Regions from separate parts of the Micromonospora sp. RB23 genome, predicted to be linked through region 1. Evidence: riboswitches for the same ligand, from Rfam matches in the RefSeq annotation. Region 1 holds a riboswitch; each other region holds the start of a gene.
The links. A riboswitch is a leader RNA that binds a small molecule or an ion and turns the genes downstream of it on or off. The one in region 1 is predicted to bind cyclic di-AMP.
Positions count from the first base shown of each region.

Region 2: another riboswitch for cyclic di-AMP. It lies ahead of ACTFTM_RS11065 (C39 family peptidase); the one in region 1 lies ahead of ACTFTM_RS01510 (C40 family peptidase).
Region 3: another riboswitch for cyclic di-AMP. It lies ahead of ACTFTM_RS14175 (transglycosylase family protein); the one in region 1 lies ahead of ACTFTM_RS01510 (C40 family peptidase).
Region 4: another riboswitch for cyclic di-AMP. It lies ahead of ACTFTM_RS24595 (coiled-coil domain-containing protein); the one in region 1 lies ahead of ACTFTM_RS01510 (C40 family peptidase).

Region 1 covers NZ_CM132111.1:341,012-345,935, reverse strand. Annotated here, with positions in the region: gene ACTFTM_RS01525 (zinc metalloprotease) at 1-183, shown strand, start outside; gene ACTFTM_RS01520 (pyridoxamine 5'-phosphate oxidase family protein) at 255-803, opposite strand; gene dcd (dCTP deaminase) at 881-1,459, shown strand; gene ACTFTM_RS01510 (C40 family peptidase) at 1,541-2,581, opposite strand; cyclic di-AMP (ydaO/yuaA leader) riboswitch at 2,594-2,729, opposite strand; gene ACTFTM_RS01505 (N-acetylmuramoyl-L-alanine amidase) at 2,965-4,920, shown strand.
Region 2 covers NZ_CM132111.1:2,408,303-2,413,226, reverse strand. Annotated here, with positions in the region: gene ACTFTM_RS11075 (CDP-glycerol glycerophosphotransferase family protein) at 1-1,197, shown strand, start outside; gene ACTFTM_RS11070 (alpha/beta fold hydrolase) at 1,202-1,948, opposite strand; gene ACTFTM_RS11065 (C39 family peptidase) at 2,084-2,932, opposite strand; cyclic di-AMP (ydaO/yuaA leader) riboswitch at 3,164-3,304, opposite strand; gene ACTFTM_RS11060 (hypothetical protein) at 3,590-4,360, opposite strand; gene ACTFTM_RS11055 (hypothetical protein) at 4,540-4,924, opposite strand, start outside.
Region 3 covers NZ_CM132111.1:3,100,370-3,105,293, reverse strand. Annotated here, with positions in the region: gene ACTFTM_RS14190 (VOC family protein) at 1-32, shown strand, start outside; gene dinB (DNA polymerase IV) at 90-1,277, shown strand; gene ACTFTM_RS14180 (hypothetical protein) at 1,382-1,738, shown strand; gene ACTFTM_RS14175 (transglycosylase family protein) at 1,813-2,481, opposite strand; cyclic di-AMP (ydaO/yuaA leader) riboswitch at 2,481-2,649, opposite strand; gene htpG (molecular chaperone HtpG) at 2,876-4,792, opposite strand.
Region 4 covers NZ_CM132111.1:5,423,855-5,428,778, forward strand. Annotated here, with positions in the region: gene ACTFTM_RS24585 (cation diffusion facilitator family transporter) at 1-615, shown strand, start outside; gene ACTFTM_RS24590 (SGNH/GDSL hydrolase family protein) at 741-2,567, opposite strand; cyclic di-AMP (ydaO/yuaA leader) riboswitch at 2,820-2,951, shown strand; gene ACTFTM_RS24595 (coiled-coil domain-containing protein) at 2,957-4,024, shown strand; gene ACTFTM_RS24600 (hypothetical protein) at 4,118-4,621, shown strand; gene ACTFTM_RS24605 (SRPBCC family protein) at 4,643-4,924, opposite strand, start outside.

The sequences.
Region 1 (4,924 bases):
GACACCCCGGCCGAGGCGTCCCCGGCGTACGAGTGCCCGACCGGACGGAACACCTGCTCGGCGACCGGCCTGGACCCGATCACCAACTTCATGGACTACACCTACGACTCGTGCATGTACCAGTTCACCGCGGGTCAGGCGAGCCGCATGCTGACCGCATGGAACGCGTACCGCGCGGCGTAGCTCTCCTCGCGTACACCAGGTGCCGGCTCCGTCGACGGAGCCGGCACCGGCGTTTTTCCCCAGGACCGTGGTCAGGCGGCCGTGCACTGGACGTCACGGCTGCGACGGGTCGGGCGCGTCTGCGGTACGGCCGCGGGCGCGGTCGCCGCGGGTGGGGTGTGCGGATCGAGCCAGACCTGGACGGCCGGGTGCCCGACGGCGATGCCCAGGCCGTGCTGGTCGCGACGGGTCAGCATTGCCACGTCGACGGTGAACTCGAACAGCCGCCAGTCGACCCGCGGCTCCGCCCGGGCGCTCTGCGCCAGCCGGGCCACCCGCACCGGGTCGGTGACCGGCCAGGCGTGGCCCGCCACGTACGCCTCGTCGTCGCTCTCCTCCGGCGGGAACGAGTGCAGCGCGTATCGGCCGTCCCGTTCGAGGTCACGGCGCTTCGGCGAGTCGATGATGAAGCAGAACAGACCCTCGTCGGTGATGACCGGGGAGACCGGATGGACCCGGGGCCCACCGTCGGCACGGACCGTGGCCAGGTAGCCGAAGCCCGGCCCGTACTGCTGCAGGAGAACGCGGATGCCGTCGGCGAGGCGGGGCTCGTCTGCGGCGAAATCGGACCAGGAAGCCATGCGGGCATTCTATCGAACAAATGTACGAGGAGCGACCTCGACACGCTGGTCACCGCCCACCTCGCTATGGTGGTCCGATGCTGCTCTCCGACCGTGACCTGGTCTCCGAGATCAAGGCCGGCACGCTGGGCCTGGAGCCGTTCGAGCCCACCCTGGTCCAACCCTCCAGCATCGACGTACGACTCGACCGGCTGTTCCGGGTCTTCAACAACCATCTCTACACCCACATCGACCCGGCCATGCAGCAGGACGACCTGACCTCGGTGGTCGAGGTGCCCGACGGCGAGCCGTTCGTGCTGCACCCGGGGGAGTTCGTGCTCGCCTCCACGCTTGAAGTGATCTCGCTCGGTGACCAGCTCGCCGGCCGACTGGAGGGCAAGAGCTCACTGGGCCGCCTCGGGCTGCTCACCCACTCCACCGCCGGGTTCATCGACCCGGGCTTCTCCGGGCACGTCACGCTGGAGCTGTCCAACGTGGCGAACCTGCCGATCACCCTCTGGCCGGGCATGAAGATCGGTCAGCTCTGCATCTTCCGACTCTCGTCGCCGGCCGAGCACCCGTACGGCTCGGTGGTCTACGGGTCGCGTTACCAGGGCCAGCGGGGGCCGACGCCGAGTCGCTCCTGGCAGAACTGGCGCGCCTGGCCGACGCGGTAGCGGCCGTTCCCACCGGGAGCTAAACGACGAAGGGCCCGCCGCGAGCGGATCGCGACGGGCCCTGACCGTGTCCGGCGTCGGTCAGCCGGGTCGGCCGTAGCTGTGGATGGGCCCGTCGTCGACCCTCTTCATCTTGACGGGCACACCGGCCTGGGAGGCGTGCACCACCCAGCCGTTGCCGACGTACATGCCGACGTGGTGGATGTCGCTGTAGTAGAAGACCAGGTCACCGGGGCGCAGGTCGCCCTTGCTGACGTTCCTGGTCACCCGGCTCTGCGCGGCGGCGTTGTGCGGCAGCGACACACCGGCCTTCGCCCAGGCGGCCAGCATCAGACCGGAGCAGTCGTACGAGTTCGGCCCCTCGGCGCCCCACACGTACGGCTTGCCGATCTGGGCGCAGGCGAACTTGACCGCGATACCGGCACCGCCTCCGGGGTAGCTGGCCGGGCAGGGCGCGGGGCGCAGCGGACCGCCGCCGCCGTTGCCGTACACCTTGAGGCGCAGCTTCTGCAGCCGGTCGATCTCCTCGTTGATCTGCTTCTTCTTCGCCGCCAACTGGGCCTCGGTACGGGTCAGCTGGGCCACCATCTCGTCCAGCGGCGCCTTCTGCCGGGCCAGCTCGTTGCGCAGGTCGGCGACCTGACGGACGTCCTCCTGCTGGTTGTGGGCGAAGCGGTCGAGCATCTCGAGCTGACCGACCATCTCGCTGGGCGACCGGCTGCCGAGCATCGTGTTGACGGTCGACAGGTTCTCACCCATGTACGCCCGGACGGCCAGCGCGCTGACCTTGTCCATCGCGGCGTCGACCTGGCGCTCCAGCGGCGCGATGCGGGCGGCGAGGGCGTCGGCCTGCTTGCGCTTGAGGGCCAGGTCGGTACGGGTGGCGTTGTGCCGCTCGATGATCGGTTCGAGCTTGTTCCAGTCCTCGTCGATCTGTCGTTCGATCTCGGCGACGGACGGGTCGGCGTGGGCCACCGTGGCGCTGCCGGTCAGGACGACGGCGACGCCGACCAGGGCGGCGAGGGCGGTGGTGAAGCGGGACCAGCGTGGACGCGGCACGGTCGACGTCGGGTCGGCCGGAGCCGACCGTCCGGACGACGGCCGCGGGGCTTGGAGGGCCACCGGGTTCCGTACTCCTTCTTCCTGACCGCCTACCGGGTTAGCTGACGGGTTCGGGCGGGAAGTGGGCGCCCTACCGCAGTGACTGCGGATTCACCCCGGGGAACGTGGGTCCCCGGCTCGCTCGCGAGCGACTCGGCGGTGTCGGTCCGTTACCGCCCGGGGTGGGCAGACCTGCTACCGGGCCGACGAATGACCAGAGTAGAGACGGCCGTTACCGATCCGCAACCCGTGCGGCCGTGACACTCCGTACCGATCGGAGCGGTCCATCGAGCGGAGGTGAAGGTTTCTTTCCGCATGTTTTGATACATGGAAAGGTATTGACGCGGACTCCCGGGCGGCGCGAAGGTGACCGGACCGACACCAGTTCACATGTAGGGAGTTCGATGAAACGTCCGACCCTGCTCGCCGTCGCACTCGTCACCGCCACGGCGGCCGTGCCGCTGCCCGCCGGCCCGGCCTCCGCGGCTCCCATCACGGACCGCCAACAGCAGTACGCCGCCGCCGCGACCGAGTACGGCGTACCCGTCGGCGTGCTGCTCGGCGTCTCCTACCTGGAGTCCCGCTGGGACAGCAACGCCGGCACGCCGAGCACCAGCGGCGGCTACGGCCCGATGCACCTGACCGACGCCCGACACGTGGCCGCCCTACCCCGGCGCGGCCACCACGACACCCCGGGAGAGGACCCGCGCGGCGACGACTCCCGTCGCGCTCTCGCGCCCGCGCCCGCCACCGAGGACGCGCCCCCGACCGCCGCGCTACAGACCGTGGACGCGGCCGCCACACTGACCGGCGCCACCGTCGAGGCGCTACGCACCGACCCGGCGACGAACATCCGGGGCGGGGCGGCGCTGCTGGCCGCGTACCAACGGGAGGTCGGCGCCCCGGTCGGAGCCGGCACCGACCCGGCCACCTGGTACGGCGCGGTGGCCCGCTACGCCGGCGCGGACAGCGCCGACGCCGCGGCGGCCTTCGCCGACGAGGTCTTCACCACGATCGGCGCGGGCGAGACGCGGCTGACCGACGACGGCCAGCGGGTCACGCTGCCGGCCCGCGCGGTACGACCCGAGCGGTCCTGGCTGGACCGGCTCGGCCTGCGACAACTCGCCCGCCCGGACGGGTTGGAGTGCCCCCGCACCGTGTCCTGCGAGTGGATCCCCGCCCCCTACGCGGCATTCGGCGACGGCGACTACGGCAACCACGACCTGTCCGACCGGCCCGGCCGGCAGAAGATCGAGTACATCGTCATCCACGACACCGAGGCGAGTTGGGCGACCACCCTGCAACTCGTCCAGGACCCGACCTACGTGAGCTGGCACTACTCGCTGCGCTCGGTCGACGGGCACATCGCCCAGCACGTCCGGACCAAGGACGTCGCCTGGCACGCCGGCAACTGGTACGTCAACGCCAAGTCGATCGGGTTGGAACACGAGGGCTTCGCCGCGCAGGGCACCTGGTACACGGAGGCGATGTACCGGACCTCCGCGAAGCTCGTCCGCCATCTCGCGCTGCGGCTGGGCATCCCGCTGGACCGCCAGCACATCATCGGCCACGACAACGTGCCCGGGACCACCGCGTCGACGGTACGGGGGATGCACTGGGACCCGGGGCCCTACTGGGACTGGACGCACTACTTCGACCTGCTGCACGCCCCACGCCTGGACACCGGCACCCCGGCCACCGGGCTGGTCCGGATCGACCCCGACTACGCGACCAACCAGCCGGCGTTCACCGGATGCGTCACCCCGGGAACACCGTGCGCGCCGCGCGGCTCCTCGTCGGTGCTGCTGCGCACCGCGCCGTCGGCGGACGCGCCGTTGGTCAACGACGTCGCGCTGCGCCCCGACGGCACCCCGAACACGATGGACGTGTCGGACCACGGCGCCCGCGCGTCCGCCGGCCAGACGTACGCGCTGGCCGGTCGGGAGGGCGACTGGACGGCCATCTGGTACCTCGGCCAGCGGGCCTGGTTCCACAACCCGGCGTCCGCCCCGACCGCGACGTGGACCGTCGGCCTGGTGGTCACCCCGAAGCCCGGCCGGGCCACCATCCCGGTTTACGGGCGGGCGTACCCGGAGCAGGCCGCCTACCCCGCTGGTGTGCCCTACCAGACGATCTCACCGTTGCAGTACACCCTCGCCGCCGGCCAGCGGTACGCGGTCGGGGCGGTGCTGCCGGGCGAGTACTACCGGGCCAGCACCTTCGACGGGTCCTCGCCCGGCGACTGGACGGTGATCCGGGGGCAGAACCGGTACGCGCAGATCCAGTTCGGTCACCGGATCATGTACGTCGACCTCGCCGACGTGCAGCTCCTGCCGTCCCCGGTGGGCGCACCCCGCTGAGAAC
Region 2 (4,924 bases), 2.1 Mb from region 1:
GTGGCCGCCGGCGCCGGGGCGGTCGCGCTCGACCTGGCCCGGCGACGGTTCCGTCCGACCGCCGGCGGTGGGCAGGTCGCCCGCGCGCTGCGCCGGCACGAGCCGGAGTTCCTGCTCTACTTCTCCGCGCCGCCCGGCTCCGAGTACCAGGTCACGATGTGGCTGCCGTACCTCGAACGGATCGGCCGGCCCTTCCTGGTGCTGGTCCGTGAGCCGGAGTTCCTCGCGCCGATCGCCGCGGCCACCGACGCGCCGGTGGTCTACTGCCCCACCCTGCGCGCGATGGACGAGGCGCTGGTGCCGAGCCTGCGGGTGGCCTTCTACGTCAACCACGGGGCGAAGAACAGTCACTGCATCCGGTTCACCCAGCTCACCCACGTCCAACTGCACCACGGCGACAGCGACAAGGCGCCCAGCGCCAACCCGGTCTCGGGCATCTTCGACCGGATCTTCGTGGCCGGGCCGGCCGCGATCGACAGGTACGCCCGCGCCGGGGTGCGGATCCCGGCGGAGAAGTTCGTCGTGGTGGGCCGCCCCCAGGTCGAGTCGATCGAGGTACGGCAGGAGCCGACGCGGGGCCTCGCGCACCCGACGGTGCTCTACACCCCGACCTGGACCGGGCACCACGCCGACGCCGACTACTGCTCGCTGCCGGTGGCCGAGCAGCTGCTGCGGCGGCTGCTGGATCGCGGCGCGACGGTGATCCTGCGGGCGCACCCGTACACGACGCAGAACCCCGCGTCGGCGCGCCAGCTGGGCCGGCTCACCGAACTGTTGACCGCCGACCGTGCCCGCACCGGCCGGCAGCACGTGTTCGGCGCGGCGGCCCGGGAGCTGAGCCTGACCGAGTGCGTCAACCGCTCGGACGCGCTGATCTCCGACGTCTCCGGCGTAATCTCCGACTACCTCTACTCCGGGAAGCCGTACGCGCTCACCGACATGGGCGACGAGGGCGACCGGTTCGCCGAACGTTTCCCGCTGGCCGGGTCCGGCTACGTGCTGCGGCGCGACATGTCCAACGTGGACGCCGTACTCACGGCCCTGCTGGACACCGACCCGCTGGCCGACGCGCGCTGGGTCACCCGCCGCCGCTACCTGGGCGACTTCCCCGCCGAGTCGTACGCCGAGGGGTTCCTGGCCGCCGCCCGCCGGGAGCTGACGTCGGCCCGGGAACTACCGGTGCCCGAACCTGCCTGACCGATCAGCGGTACGGGTCCAGCAGCTCCAGCACGGCAGCGGGATCCTCCAGATGCGCGTTGTGCCCGAGGCCGGGCAACGTGGCGACCGGTACGCCGTACTCCTTGAGCTGCGCGTCCGTGACCATCGGGTCGTGCTCACCGCGGGCCAGCACCACCGGCACGTCGGTGGACGCGAGCAGCGCGGCCAGGTCGGGCGCACCGACGGCGAACGCGGCATTGTCCATCGCGAGCCGCCACCGACCGTCTACCTGACGCAGACCGGCGTCGACCATCGGATGGTCCGGGAGGACCAGACCGGTGAGGCCGGCGACCTTCAGGTACCGACGGGCAGCCTCGGTGCGGCTGGTGAACCAGCCCACCGGCCGGGCGGCCAGTTCCGCGGCACGGGCCAGCTCGGCGGGTGACCACACGGCCTTGATGCCCAGCCCCACCACCGCGTCCACCGGCAGCCCGGCGGCGCGGGCCGCCAGCGCCAGGCCGACCACGCCACCGAGCGAGTGGCCGAGCACGACGATGCGGTCGTCGGAGGCCAGGCCCTGCGCGACCCGCTGGGCGAAACCCTCGAAGGAGTACGACGACAGCGGCGCCGACCAGCCGTGACCGGCGAGATCGGGCGCCAGCCACCGACCGGGCCAGTGTTGCTCCAGAAGGGGCGCCCAGGGCAGCCACACGTCACCCGTCGCCCCCATGCCGTGCAGCAGCAACAGGATCGGCTCACGGCCGGCGTGACCACCCGGTTCATCCACCACGGCCGCAGTCTCCCACGGTTCGCGCCCCGGTACGAGAGCCGCTCACCGGCGTCGCGCGTCGACACGGGGAACGCCACGGGCGCCGGCCCCTCGTGGGAGACGGCGCCCGTGGCGTCGTGGGATGTCGCGCCTCGGTCAGGCGGAGTAACCCCGGGTGGCGATCCAGTTGGCCAGGTCGATCGTGGTGACCCAGTAGGCCGGGTCGGCGGCGTTCGCCGAGTCGGCGATCCGCACGGTACGGCCGTTGTCCTTGTAGCCGACGACGGCGATGTAGTGCCCGCCGCCGTAGGAGTGCCAGCCGCCGTTGGTGTCGGTGGCGTCGCCGACGACGTTGGCCACGACGCCGCGACCGTCGGTGATGGCCTTGACGACGTCCGCCTGCAGGCGGTCGATCTGGGCGGAGCTGGGCGTGCCGGCGAACATCCGGGTGCGGTACGGGGAGCCCTTCACCTCGGCGTTGAGCACCCGGGTGGTGTCCTCGGCCGAGTTGGTGCCCATCTCGGTGGTGCCCAGCTCGGCGCCGAGCTCCTCCTGCGTACGGTCGATGCCGGTGGCGCTGAGCGCGTTGCGGGTGGCCGCCGGGCCGCAGTTGTAGTAGGTGTTCTGCGCCTCGTAGTCGTAGTCGAGGACCTTCGTGGCCGGCGGCTTGGGCGGCGTCGGCTTCCGGGTCAGGTCCGGGTTGCTCGTGGCCTTCGCGGCGGGGGACGCGGCGCTGGTGGCCGGGGCGGCGGTGCTCGGCGCGGCGCTCGCCGACGGGGCCGCGGACCGGAGTTCGCCACGGGAGGCGACGGTGTCACTGCGCATCTCGGCGACCGTGGTCGGGGTGCGCTGGCCGGCGGGGGCGTCGTCGGCGCCGGCGACCAGGGCGCCGGTGGCGGTGGCGATCGCGAGAGCCGCGGCGGAAGCGGCGACGATCTGGTACGGACGCTCGGTCGCGAGGCGACGGAGCTGGCGTTGCAGGGTGTGCTTCACGAGGTCCTCCACGGTTCACAGGGAGAGCGGCACACCGGGCTCGACCGGCATTCGGGCAGGCGTCAGCGCGCGGGCGGTGGCCCGCGGATGATGAGCCGCTCAGGGGAGCGCCCGGCGCGGCCGGGCGGGAAGGGCGGTGACCCGGGGGTCAGCTCACCGTCACGAGGTGGGTGAGCGGGGACACCGCGTCGCCGTGGAGGCGAAGGAACAAAGAGGGGGTCGAGGGGTGCTGCACGAGGATGGAACTCCTTCCGTCACCGCCTACCGGGTTAGCTGACGGATTCGGGCGGGAAGATCGCCCTACCGCGGGCCGTGGCTCGCGGATTCACCCCGGACTTTCTGTGGGTCCCCGGTTCGTTGATCACGATTGAGCGGGTCGGCGCGGCGTCGCCTCCTGCGATCGGTTACCGCACCGGACGGGACGACAGTACTGGTCGCCACGCACTCTGCCAAGCCGTGCCGACCTGCGTAAACATGGCTTGGCCCCGCAATTTCTGCGCGTTTTGCCGCTGACGTGACTCGATGGCACAACCGGTTCCGCCGGCACCTGCGGTCCACAACCGGACAGGCCGCCGGTAACGCCGCCACAATCGCGGGCGCAATGGCCGCCGATGATGCCCGTCGCCCGATTTCCCCGGCCGGTGACCCGCCTCACATAACGGATCGGGCTCAACCGGCCCGGGCGGGACGCCAGCGCGCCACGACAGCCGTACGCGACGCCCGGGACGCCGTGCGCCGTGACGGCACCGGGGTCGGCCGCGACCGGAGCGCCGCCGCGTACGCCTCCTCGGCGAGGGCGCGCGCCGACTCCGCGGCCATCTCCGCGTCCCGCCAGGCCGACCGCTCCCGCTCGACGGCCGTCCGGTGCTCGGCCAGCCTCGCGTCACGGATCGCCCGGATGAGCAGCACCTCCTGCTCGACCGGGTGCCGGCGGGGGTTCCAGCCGCGCCGGCGCCCGAACACGTCGCCGAGCTGAGCCATGGTCAACTCCCCCCGCCAGTGTGCCGCCATGGCGGCACGGTGCAGATAGCGCTCCCGGGCCGCGTACTCGGCGGGGGTGTGCGGGGTACGAGGTGTCGGCAGCGCCCCGGCGGTGGCGACCCGGCGGGCCGCGGTGTCCGCCGCGTCGTACGCCGTCCAGGCCCGCTGCGCCTCGTCCTGAGCGGCCAGCCAGTCAGCGCGGCGGCGTCGGGCGGTACGCGCCGCCCGGAGCGCGGCCACGGCCACCTCCTCGGCGTATCGCCGCAGGTCGGCGATCTCGGCGGCGGCCGTCTCGCGGGCGGTGGGTGCCGGCGGCGTGGGGTCGGCCCCGGGCGAGTCCCGCTCCGGGCGGGCCACCAGGACGGCGAGGACCGTCAGCGCCAGCAGGAACAGGGCCGACCAGATGGCGGCGGCCTGGGGCACCTCGGTCAGGAATTCATAGAAGACGACGGTTTCCATGGTCGGCACCTCGGCATGAGCACGTCAGCGATTAAATGCCGCACGGGCGGGTGCGGGCGGTGTGTCGTCAGGTGCGGTGACGGGGGCGCTCGGCCTGGCGACGCTGCCGGTGGTGGAGGGCTCGGCGCGCCATAATCCGGCGCTCGCGGGACGGCGTGCCGCCCCGGGTGACCGACTCGCTAGGCGGGCGGCGCGCGGGAGGCCCGGCTGGCCGAGCCGGCGGCTTGGAGTGGCCGCTCCGATCCCGTGCACGCCGAGGTCACGCCCGCCGGTGGGCGGGGCAGCGCGTCCGGACCACGGTGCAGGGCGGGCTGCGGGTCGACCGACCGCGCCGACGGGGCGTCGGCGCGGACCTTCGCGGCGGGGTCCTCGGCGGCCCTCTCGGGAGCGCCCCGGCCGGTGACGGCGCGGTCGGCGAGGACTGTGGTGAGGGCCGCGGTTGACGGTGCGAGCGGCTCCGCGAGGGCGAACGACCCGATGGTGGACGGCGAGGCCGGAGCAGCCGACGCCGGAGCGGCCGACGCCGGAGCAGCCGACGCCGGAGCCGCGCCGAGGGCGAGAGCG
Region 3 (4,924 bases), 2.8 Mb from region 1:
ACCCGGAGGGCAACGAGTTCTGCCTCGACTGAGCGCGCGTTCTCCCAGCTCACTGCCGTGCCGACCGACCGCCATGCGAACATGTGTACGTGTCGCACGGCGCCCACATCCTGCACGCCGACCTGGACGCCTTCTACGCGTCGGTCGAGCAGCGTGACGACCCGCGCCTGCGCGGACGGCCGGTGATCGTCGGCGGCGGCGTGGTGCTGGCCGCCAGCTACGAGGCGAAGGCGCGGGGTGTCCGCAGCGCCATGGGCGGTCACCAGGCACGACGGCTCTGCCCGGACGCGATCGTGGTGCCGCCCCGGATGTCGGCGTACACGCAGGCCAGCCGGGCGGTGTTCGAGATCTTCCGGCAGACCACGCCGCTGGTCGAAGGGCTCTCCATCGACGAGGCGTTCCTCGACGTGGGCGGGCTGCGCCGGCTGGTCGGCACACCGGCGGACGTCGCCCAGCGGCTGCGTCGGGAGGTCCGTGACCGGGTCGGTCTGCCGATTACGGTGGGCGTGGCCCGGACGAAGTTCCTGGCGAAGGTGGCCAGCGGGGTGGCCAAGCCGGACGGGCTGCTGGTCGTCGCCCCCGAAGCCGAGATGGCGTTCCTGCATCCCCTGCCGGTGGAACGGCTCTGGGGCGTCGGGCCGGTCACCGCCGCGAAGCTGCGGGATCGCCGGATCCGTACCGTCGCGGACGTGGCCCGGCTCGGCGAGGCCGCGCTGGTGTCCCTGCTCGGGGCGGGCGCCGGCCGACACCTGCACGCCCTCGCCCACAACCGCGACCCCCGGGCGGTGCAGGTGGGCCGCCGCCGGGGCTCGATGGGCGCGCAGCACGCGTTGGGTCGCAGCCCGCATGCGCCAGCGGAGCTGGACGCCATCCTGGCGGGCCTGGTCGACCGGGTCACCCGGCGGATGCGGGCGGCCGGGCGGTCCGGACGCACCGTGGTGCTGCGACTCCGCTTCGGCGACTACACCCGCGCCACCCGCTCGCACACCGTGCGCAAGGCGACCGCGGACACCACTTTGCTGCTCGCCGCCGCGCGGACGCTGCTGCGGGCCGCCCTGCCGGAGATCGACCGGCGCGGCGTCACCCTGCTCGGCGTCTCGGTGGGCAACCTGGACGACAACCCGGTGCAGCCGGAGCTGCCGTTCCAGGCCGACACCGGGGCCGACCTGGACGCTGCGGTGGACGCGGTCCGTGACCGCTTCGGCTCGACGGCGCTCACCCGGGCGGTGCTCCTGGGCCGCGCCCCCGGGGTCGAGATGCCGCTATTGCCGGACTAGAAGTCACCGGCTGGTGCGACCGGAGACACATCACAGCAGGTCGGCGGTTTAGCCGATCGCACATGGGTGAAATCTTGGGGTGGAAAGCCTGACGAGGGGGGCCCATGTCCGACGAGACCAGCAACCGACCGAGCCGTCGTGCCGAACGCCCGCACGACGTGACCGACCCGCTGCTCTGGCAGCTCGCGGTCGACGTGCTCGACGCGCACGAGCCTGACGACGAGGGTCACTGCCGCAATCTCCAGTGCGCCGGCCAGTCCTGGCCGTGCACGGCGCGTACGACCGCCGAGCAGTCGTTGCGACTGGCCCGCGGCGTCCCCGACGCGGCCGAGAGGGCCGTCGACGGCCACGGGGCCGCCACCGGCTGGCCGGCCGAGGCGGTCGCGCCGACGCCGCGCCGGGGCTGGAACGGCGACGTGATGGCCCGCCGCGAGGCGAGGACGGCCGCCTCCGCGGCGTGACGCGTTCCGCGAGGACAGCGCCAGACGAACGAACGCTCGGCCGGTGACCCGGCCGAGCGTTCGTCTGTCGTACGTCAGAGCGCGAGGCGCTGCCCCGGGAAGATCAGGCCCGGGTCCGCGCCGATCAGCTGACGGTTGCGCTCGTACAGGGCCTGCCAGCCGCCGCTGCGGGGGTGCCGCTCGGCGATCTCCGACAGGGTGTCCCCCGCCGTGACCACGTACGTGTCACCGCTGGCCACCGGCGCGGTCCGCTCGTGATTACGGGTCGCCGGTTGGTCACCCCGCGACGACCGCTCCTTGCCGGCGGTGGACTTCGACGAGCCGGTCGACGACTTCGTCGAGGGCTTCGCGGTGGACTTCGTCGAGGAGCCGCCCGACGAGCCGCCCTTGCGGCCGCAGGTCGGCCACGCGCCGATGCCCTGCCCGTCGAGCACCTTCTCGGCGATCGCGATCTGCTCGCCACGGCTGGCGAGGTCGGCGCGGGCGGCGTACTTCTTGCCGCCGTAGCCGGCCCAGGTGCCCTGGGAGAACTGCAACCCGCCGTAGTAGCCGTTCCCAGTGTTGATCTTCCAGTTGCCGCCGGACTCGCACTGGGCGATCGCGTCCCAGTTGACGCCGGCCTGGGCCGGGGCCGCCGGTCCGAAGAGGGCGACGGCGCCGGTGACCGCGCCGACGGCCAGGGTGCCGACGGCGACGCGGCGGGTGGTGACCCGTCGATGACGGGGGGTGTACGCAGACGTCATGGAACTTTCCTCCACGCCGGCGAGGTGAGCTGTCGGGTTCGGGCCGAGGAGCCCGGCCGCGCGGTGGCGGCTTCACCCCGAGGTGACATGCACCGAGGAACGTTGGGTCCCCCGCTCCTGCCCGGGTTCTGTTTCCGACGACCGGGGGCAGGATTTGGCGTTGCCGGTCGCGGCGTCCACGGTGGCGGACCCGACCGACGGTAGGCACGGTGGGTGACAGTCGCCCACCGCTTGTGAAGTTGTTCACCGGCTCACGCGGCGCGCCTTCCCCAGCGGTTGCGGACGACGTGCACCTGTGCACCGACCATGGTGGACCGTTTCCGATCAGGCGGCGTTCGCGTCCGGCAGCGGCCGGCGGGCCATCAGTCAATCGGCGCCCGCCGGCCGCGAGCGACTACAGGGTGCGCGCCAGCCGGTCGGCGAGCGTACGGGTGAACCGGGCCGGGTCCGCCAGCTCGCCGCCCTCGGCGAGGACTGCCAGCCCGTACAGCAGTTCGGCGGTCTCGGTCAGGGCCGGGCCGGAGTCGCCCTGCTCGTGGGCCTTGCGCAGCCCGGCGACGAGCGGGTGACCAGGATTGATCTCCAGGATCCGCTTGGTCGAGGGGACCTCGTGCCCCATCGCCCGGTACATCTTCTCCAGCGTCGGCGTGAGGTCGTGCGCGTCACCCACCACACAGGCCGGTGAGGTGGTCAGCCGCGACGACAGGCGGACCTCCCGGACACTGTCGGCAAGGGTGGTGCCCAACCACTCGACGAGCGCGGCGAACTCCTGCCGCTGCTGCTCGCGCTCGGCCTCGGCCTGCTGCTTCTCCTCGTCGGTGTCCAGGTCGACCTGGCCCTTGGCGATCGAGCGCAGCGGACGGCCGTCGTACTCGCCGACCCGCTCGACCCACACCTCGTCGACCGGGTCGGTGAGCAGCAGCACCTCGTGGCCCTTGGCCCGGAACGCCTCCAGGTGCGGGGAGTTCTCGATGGTGGTCCGGGAGTCGCCGGTGGCGTACCAGATGTCGGTCTGGCCGTCCTTCATCCGCGAGACGTAGCCGGCCAGGTCGGTGGGCTCCGCCGCGTCGTGGGTGGAGGCGACCGACAGGATCTCCAGCAGGGTGTCGCGGTTGTCGGCGTCGTCGATCAGCCCTTCCTTGACCACCGCGCCGAACTCGGTCCAGAAGGTGCGGTAGCGCTCGGCGTGGTTGGCCTTGAGGTCCTTGACGGTGGCGAGGACCTTCTTGACCAGGCGGCGGCGGACGATCTGGATCTGCCGGTCCTGCTGGAGGATCTCCCGGGAGATGTTCAGCGACAGGTCGTGCGCGTCGACGACGCCCTTGACGAAGCGCAGGTAGGTGGGGACCAGCGCCTCGCAGTCGTCCATGATGAACACGCGCTTGACGTAGAGCTGCACGCCGCGGCGACCCTGCGGGGAGAACATGTCCAGCGGGGCGTGGCTGGGCAGGAACAGCAGCGCCTCGTACTCGAAGGTGCCCTCGCCCTTCATGTGCACGACCTCGAGAGGGTCGGCCCAGTCGTGGCTGACGTGCTTGTAGAACTCGTTGTACTCGGCGGCGTCGACCTCGTCGCGGGGACGCGCCCACAGCGCCTTCATCGAGTTGAGGGTCTGCACCTCGCTGGTGGCCGCCTCGCCCTCGGCGCCCGGGCGCTCGACGGTCATCCGGATCGGCCACGCGATGAAGTCGGAGTAGCGCTTGACGATCTCGCGGATCGTCCACTCGGCGGTGTAGTCGTGCAGGTTGTCCTCGGTGTCGGCCGGCTTGAGGTGCAGGGTCACCGCGGTGCCCGCCGGCGCCTCGTCGACGGACTCGATCGAGTAGGTGCCTTCGCCGCTGGACTCCCAGCGGGTGCCGCCGGTCTCACCGGCCTTGCGGGTCAGCAGGGTGACCCGGTCGGCGACCATGAACGCGGCGTAGAAGCCGACGCCGAACTGCCCGATCAGCTCCTGCGAGGCGCGGGCGTCGGCGGATTCGCGTAGCTGGCGCAGCAGCTCGGCGGTGCCGGACTTGGCGATCGTGCCGATCAGCCGGACCACCTCGTCACGGGTCATCCCGATGCCGTTGTCCCGCACGGTCAGCGTGCGGGCGTCCCGGTCGACCTCGATGGCGACGTGCAGGTCGTCGGTGTCGGCGACGAGATCCTTGTCGACGAGCGTCGCCAGCCGCAGCTTGTCCAGGGCGTCGGACGCGTTCGAGATGAGTTCCCGCAGGAAGACGTCCTTGTTCGAGTAGATCGAGTGGACGACCAGCTGCAGGAGCTGACGCGCCTCGGCCTGGAACTCCAACGTCTCGGCCTGGTTGCTCACACCGTCTCCCTTCTCGGCTCGTGCGGAGGTTCGCGCAAAGGATACGAGTCGTCACGGGCGGGGGTGTGTGCGCCTCCGGGTCGTATTCCCGATTCCCACCCGCTGGTCGCGTGACCTAGCTGACTTTGCTTG
Region 4 (4,924 bases), 1.7 Mb from region 1:
TCCGGCGTGGCGGTCTACGTGGTGATCGAGGCGATCGGCCGGTTCGGCGACCCGCACGAGGTGCTGAGCGGTCCGATGCTCACGGTGGCCGTCCTCGGCCTGCTCGCGAACGTGATCGCGTTCGGGCTGCTGCGTGCCGGCGCGAAGGAGAGCATCAACCTCCAGGGCGCCTACCTGGAGGTGCTGGGCGACCTGCTCGGCTCGCTCGGCGTGATCGGCGCGGCGCTGCTCATCGCGTTCACCGACTGGTGGTGGGCCGACCCGCTGGTCGCCGTCGCGATCGGCGTGTTCATCCTGCCGCGCACCTGGCGGCTGGGGCGCGCCGCAGTCCGCATCCTCGTGCAGGCCGCCCCGGAACACCTCCAGGTCACCGCCGTGCACGACCGCCTGGCCGCGGTGCCCGGGGTGGTCGAGGTGCACGACCTGCACGTCTGGACGCTCACCTCGGGCATGGAGGTGGCCTCCGCACACCTGACGATGGCACCCGGCGCGGAGGTCGGCGCGGTGCTCACCGCGGCGCGTACCGCCCTGCGGGACGACTTCCGCATCGAGCACGCCACGCTGCAGACCGAGCCCGGGGCCGCTCCGGGCGCGTGCGGCTCCGTCGAGTGGTGAGGTCGTCCAGGGTCAGCCGTCGGCGCGCTCGTCTGTGACCGCACGGCACCGGGGTCACCGCCCTGCGCGAGGCAGGACGATGACCCCGGGCGATGCCGCCCCTTGGCGAGGGCGGTGCGGCGCGGTCAGGAACGAGTACCGACAGCGGCGGCGAAGATGTGCAGGCTGGGCGTTCCCGCCTGCACGGGAGCGACCCCCGCGACCGGCAGCTTCACCCGGGCGACGGTCTTGCCCGAAGCCAACGGCACGGTGACACCGAACACCGCGCTCGGGCTGTCGTAGCGGGTGTTGCCCTGCCGGTTCTGGTAAGCGGCAGCGGCCACCAGCGTGGTGGGCGCGGCGGGTGTCGCCGTCACGAACCAGTCCGGCGACGTCAGGGTGAACGCCTGCGTCGTGCCGTCGGTGTACGTGATCGTGCCGGTGCCGGACGCCTGGCCGTGAGCCGCCGAGAAGAGGAAGGCGAGGGTGTTACCGGAACCGGACACCGTGACGCTCTGGCCGGTGGCGATGACGTTGTCCAGCTGCCCGGTGCCGGCGCTCGACGGCCAAGTGAGCTTGACGCCGTTGAGGGTGACCGTCCCACCGCGGACCAGTTTGGCAGTCGCCAGAGCCTCGGCGGAGAAGCTGGCGCCCCCGCCGTCGAAGTCCGCCGGGTTGGTGTTGGCATCGGCGGAGACTGCCACGTTGTTGACCGCCTGGGCCAGGGTGAGCGGTGCCGGAACCGGTGCGCCGGAACCGAACAGGGTGAGCGGGATGGCGTTCGCCATCGCCTCCATACCCAGGTCGTTGGGGTGCAGGTGGTCGCCCGAGTCCATGTCCGGCCGGAACTTCGTCGGGGCTGACGGATCATGGGTGGCGGCGTCGAAGTCGACGTACGCGTCGCAACCGGAACCCGAGCTACGGACGAAGGTGTTGTACTCGCTGCGCGCCGTCTCGTCGGACGCGGTCCAGGACCAGTGACCCTCGAACGGGGTCAGCGTGGCGCAGTAGAAGGCGACGCCGGCGCCGTGAGCCTTGGCGATGAGCTGCCGGAGCCCGTTGATCAATTGGGTGCCGGTCGGCGCGCCGTTGGCCAGGTCGTTGATCGGGTTGTCCGCGAAGATCACGGACCGTACCCCCGAACGGCCGAGGACGTCCCGGTCGAAGCGGTCCAGCGCGCTCGGTCCGGTCCCGACACCCAGGAGCTGGTTGCCCGCGATGCCCTCGTTCAGCACACCCACGGTTCGGCCGGACGCGTTGAGGCGGGCCGCCAGCAGGTTCGGGTACCGATGGTTGGTGTTGAAGGACGAGCTGTGCCCCTCGGTGATCGACGCGCCCAGCGTGACCACCGCGCCCGTCGCGGCGCTGTTGATCACCTCCAGGTCGGAGACGATGAAGTAGCTGCTGAACTGCTGGATGACCGACAGCGACTGCGCGCCGACGACGTTGCCGTTGGCCATGTACTGGTCGGAGAAGGCGAACTGCTTGCTGGAGACGTTCTCGGCCCTGGTGGGCGCGTAGAAGCTGATCGCCACGTCGGACTCGGCGAGCACCTGGAAGGAGACCGGGTCGCTGACCGCCTCGCCCCCGGCCGGGATGGTCACCGACGACCGGCCGCCGAAGGTCACCGCCCTGTCCGTGGACGACACGATCGACGCGCCGGAGGACCGACGTGCCACGTGGAAGTCCTGCAACGTCAGCGCCTTGGTGTTGAACACGTTGGACAGCCGGAGTCGCGCCTGCGTGCCACCGATGCTCGTGTGCACGATCTGGCGGGTCGTGGTCTGGGCGGGGAAGACCCCGCCGGCGTTCTCGTACGCCGCCGACCACGTACCGGTCCACCCGTCGGCTGCGGTTGCGGTTGTTGCCGTGGTCCCGGCGGACGCCGCCGTGCCCGCCGTACCGGGCTGAATGACGGCGGCCGCGGCAAGCACGGCAACCGCCGAGACAACCAACGATCTGCGAAGTTGCATTACTAGATCCATCTCGATAAGTCGATTGGCCTTTCGGCCCAAACAAAGGAACCTTATCGGCGGCGCGGGTGGTACAGGAGATCCCCGAAACGGGACGTCCGCTCCGCCACCCACGATGGGAGAGGGATCCCGCGGCAGGTGAATGACCGATGGTGGCAGCGGAGACACCTTCCGTCACATCGGCTGCACAGACCCCACCAGCACCGGTAGGCTCTGTCCCGGCCACCACCCGGCGGCGCCTCCCGGCGCCGGTGGCGGCCGCCGCCTAATCGCCCGCCAGGGCGAACCGGGGAACCATGTTCCTGGGGTGCATCCGCGTCAGCGGTAGGGATCTTCCGTCCCGAACCCGTCAGCTAACCCGGTCGGCGGCTGACGGAAGGACATGCGTAGTGGCACCAGCACGACCACCCGCCGCCCGACTGGCGGCACTGATCGTCATGATGGTCACCCTCGGCGTCGCGCTCCCGATCGGCGCCGCCACCGCCGCTCCCCCCGCCGGCCTGCAGGCCGCCGCGGCGCCGGACGGCGACGAGGAGGGCGGCACCCCCGCGCTGCGGGCCCAGCTCGAAGCGGCCAGCAAGGGTTACCTCGACGCGAAGCGCGCCCTGGACACCTCCATCCAGCGGCAGCAGCAACTCGCGGTCAAGCTCAAGACCACCGAGGCCGAGATGACCGTGCGCAACGGCAAGGTCGGCGAGATCGCCGGCGTGGCGTACCGCACCGGTCGACTCAGCACCGTCTCGGCCCTGCTCAACAGCAACACCCCCGAGGGCTTCATGGACCGGGCGGCCGCCCTCGACGTGGTGGCCGCCAACGAGGACCGGGTGCTGCGCGACCTGCACGTCACCCGGGACGAGGCGAACCGCACCCGCGTCGCCCTCGACGGCGAGATCCGCGAGCAGCGCAAGCAGGTCGAGGTGATGGCCAAGCGCAAGGAGCAGGCCGAGCGGGCCCTGACCGTCGCCAACAACAAGGCACGCACCACCGCCGCCGACACCGGCTCCAACCGTGGCACCTCCACCGCCAACGCCCAGCCCGCCCCCCGCAACTCCGACGGCTCCTGGCCGTCCGAGTCGTGCAGCATCAACGACCCCACCCCGGCCAGCAGCTGCATCACCCCCCGAACCCTGCACGCGCTCAACCAGGCCAAGGCCGCCGGGTTCACCCGGTACGTCTCCTGTCACCGCAACGGCGGCTCAGGCGAGCATCCCAAGGGCCGGGCCTGCGACTTCGCCGCGCAGAAGGGCGGCTTCGGCGGGGTCGCCACCGGCGGCGACAAGACGTACGGCAACAACCTGGCCGCGTACTTCATCCGCAACGCCGACCGGCTCGCGGTGCTCTACGTGATCTGGTTCAAGCAGATCTGGCTTCCCAGCAGCGGCTGGAAGTCGTACAGCGGGGGGAACGGCGACCCCTCCAGCGACCACACCAACCACGTGCACCTGTCGGTGTACTGACCGTCGGAGCCGTCCGGGGTACGTCAGCGGGCGTACCCCGGACGTCGTCGGCGGTCGGACGACGACGCGGGGTCGGGCCGGGAGCATTCGGGTATGCCGCGAATCGCGCCCACCACCCGCAAGGCCCTGCTCACCCTGCACCTGGTCACGTCCCTCGGCTGGCTCGGGGCCGATCTGGTGCTGCTCACCCTCGGCATCGCCGCGCAACGCGGCGCTGATCCGGCCGTGGTCTACCCGGTCGCCGGGCTCGTCGGCACCGTGCTCTTCGCGCCGCTGAGCGTTCTCGTGTGGCTCATCGGTGTCGCCAGCGCGCTGCTCACCCCCTGGGGCCTGCTGCGCTACCGGTGGGTGGTGATCAAGCTGGTGATCACGACGGTGATGGTCGGGCTGGTGCTGTTCCTGCTCACCCCGAACCTGCGGCACGCGGCCGCGCTGGGCGCCGCCCTACCCGCGCGGGACCGCGCCGACCTGGTGATCGCGCCCGCCGTGTCGACCACCCTCATGATCATCGCGACGGTGCTGTCGACGTACAAGCCCTGGGGCCGCCGGGCCGGCCAACCCTGCCGCCGCGCGACGGTCGGCGCGACGCGCGCCTGATCGCGCAGGCACCTCGACGGGTCACGCGGGATTGTCGAGGGCCGCGCCGAGGCGCGCGGCCAGTGCGAGGTGCGCGGCACGGGCCTGGCGGAAGGCGTACCCGAACAGGGGTGTCGGCGCGCGCAGGGTGATGTCGACGTCGATGCGGACCAGACCGTCGGGCTCGGCACGCAGCCGGGTGTGGTTACGGACGGTGGTGGCGGGCCACTGGCGGGCCACGGTGACGATCTCGTCGGGCTCGCTGATCAGCACGTCCGCCTGGTAGGTGGTGCGGAAGCGCAGTGGGCCGGCGACCAGCCGGTC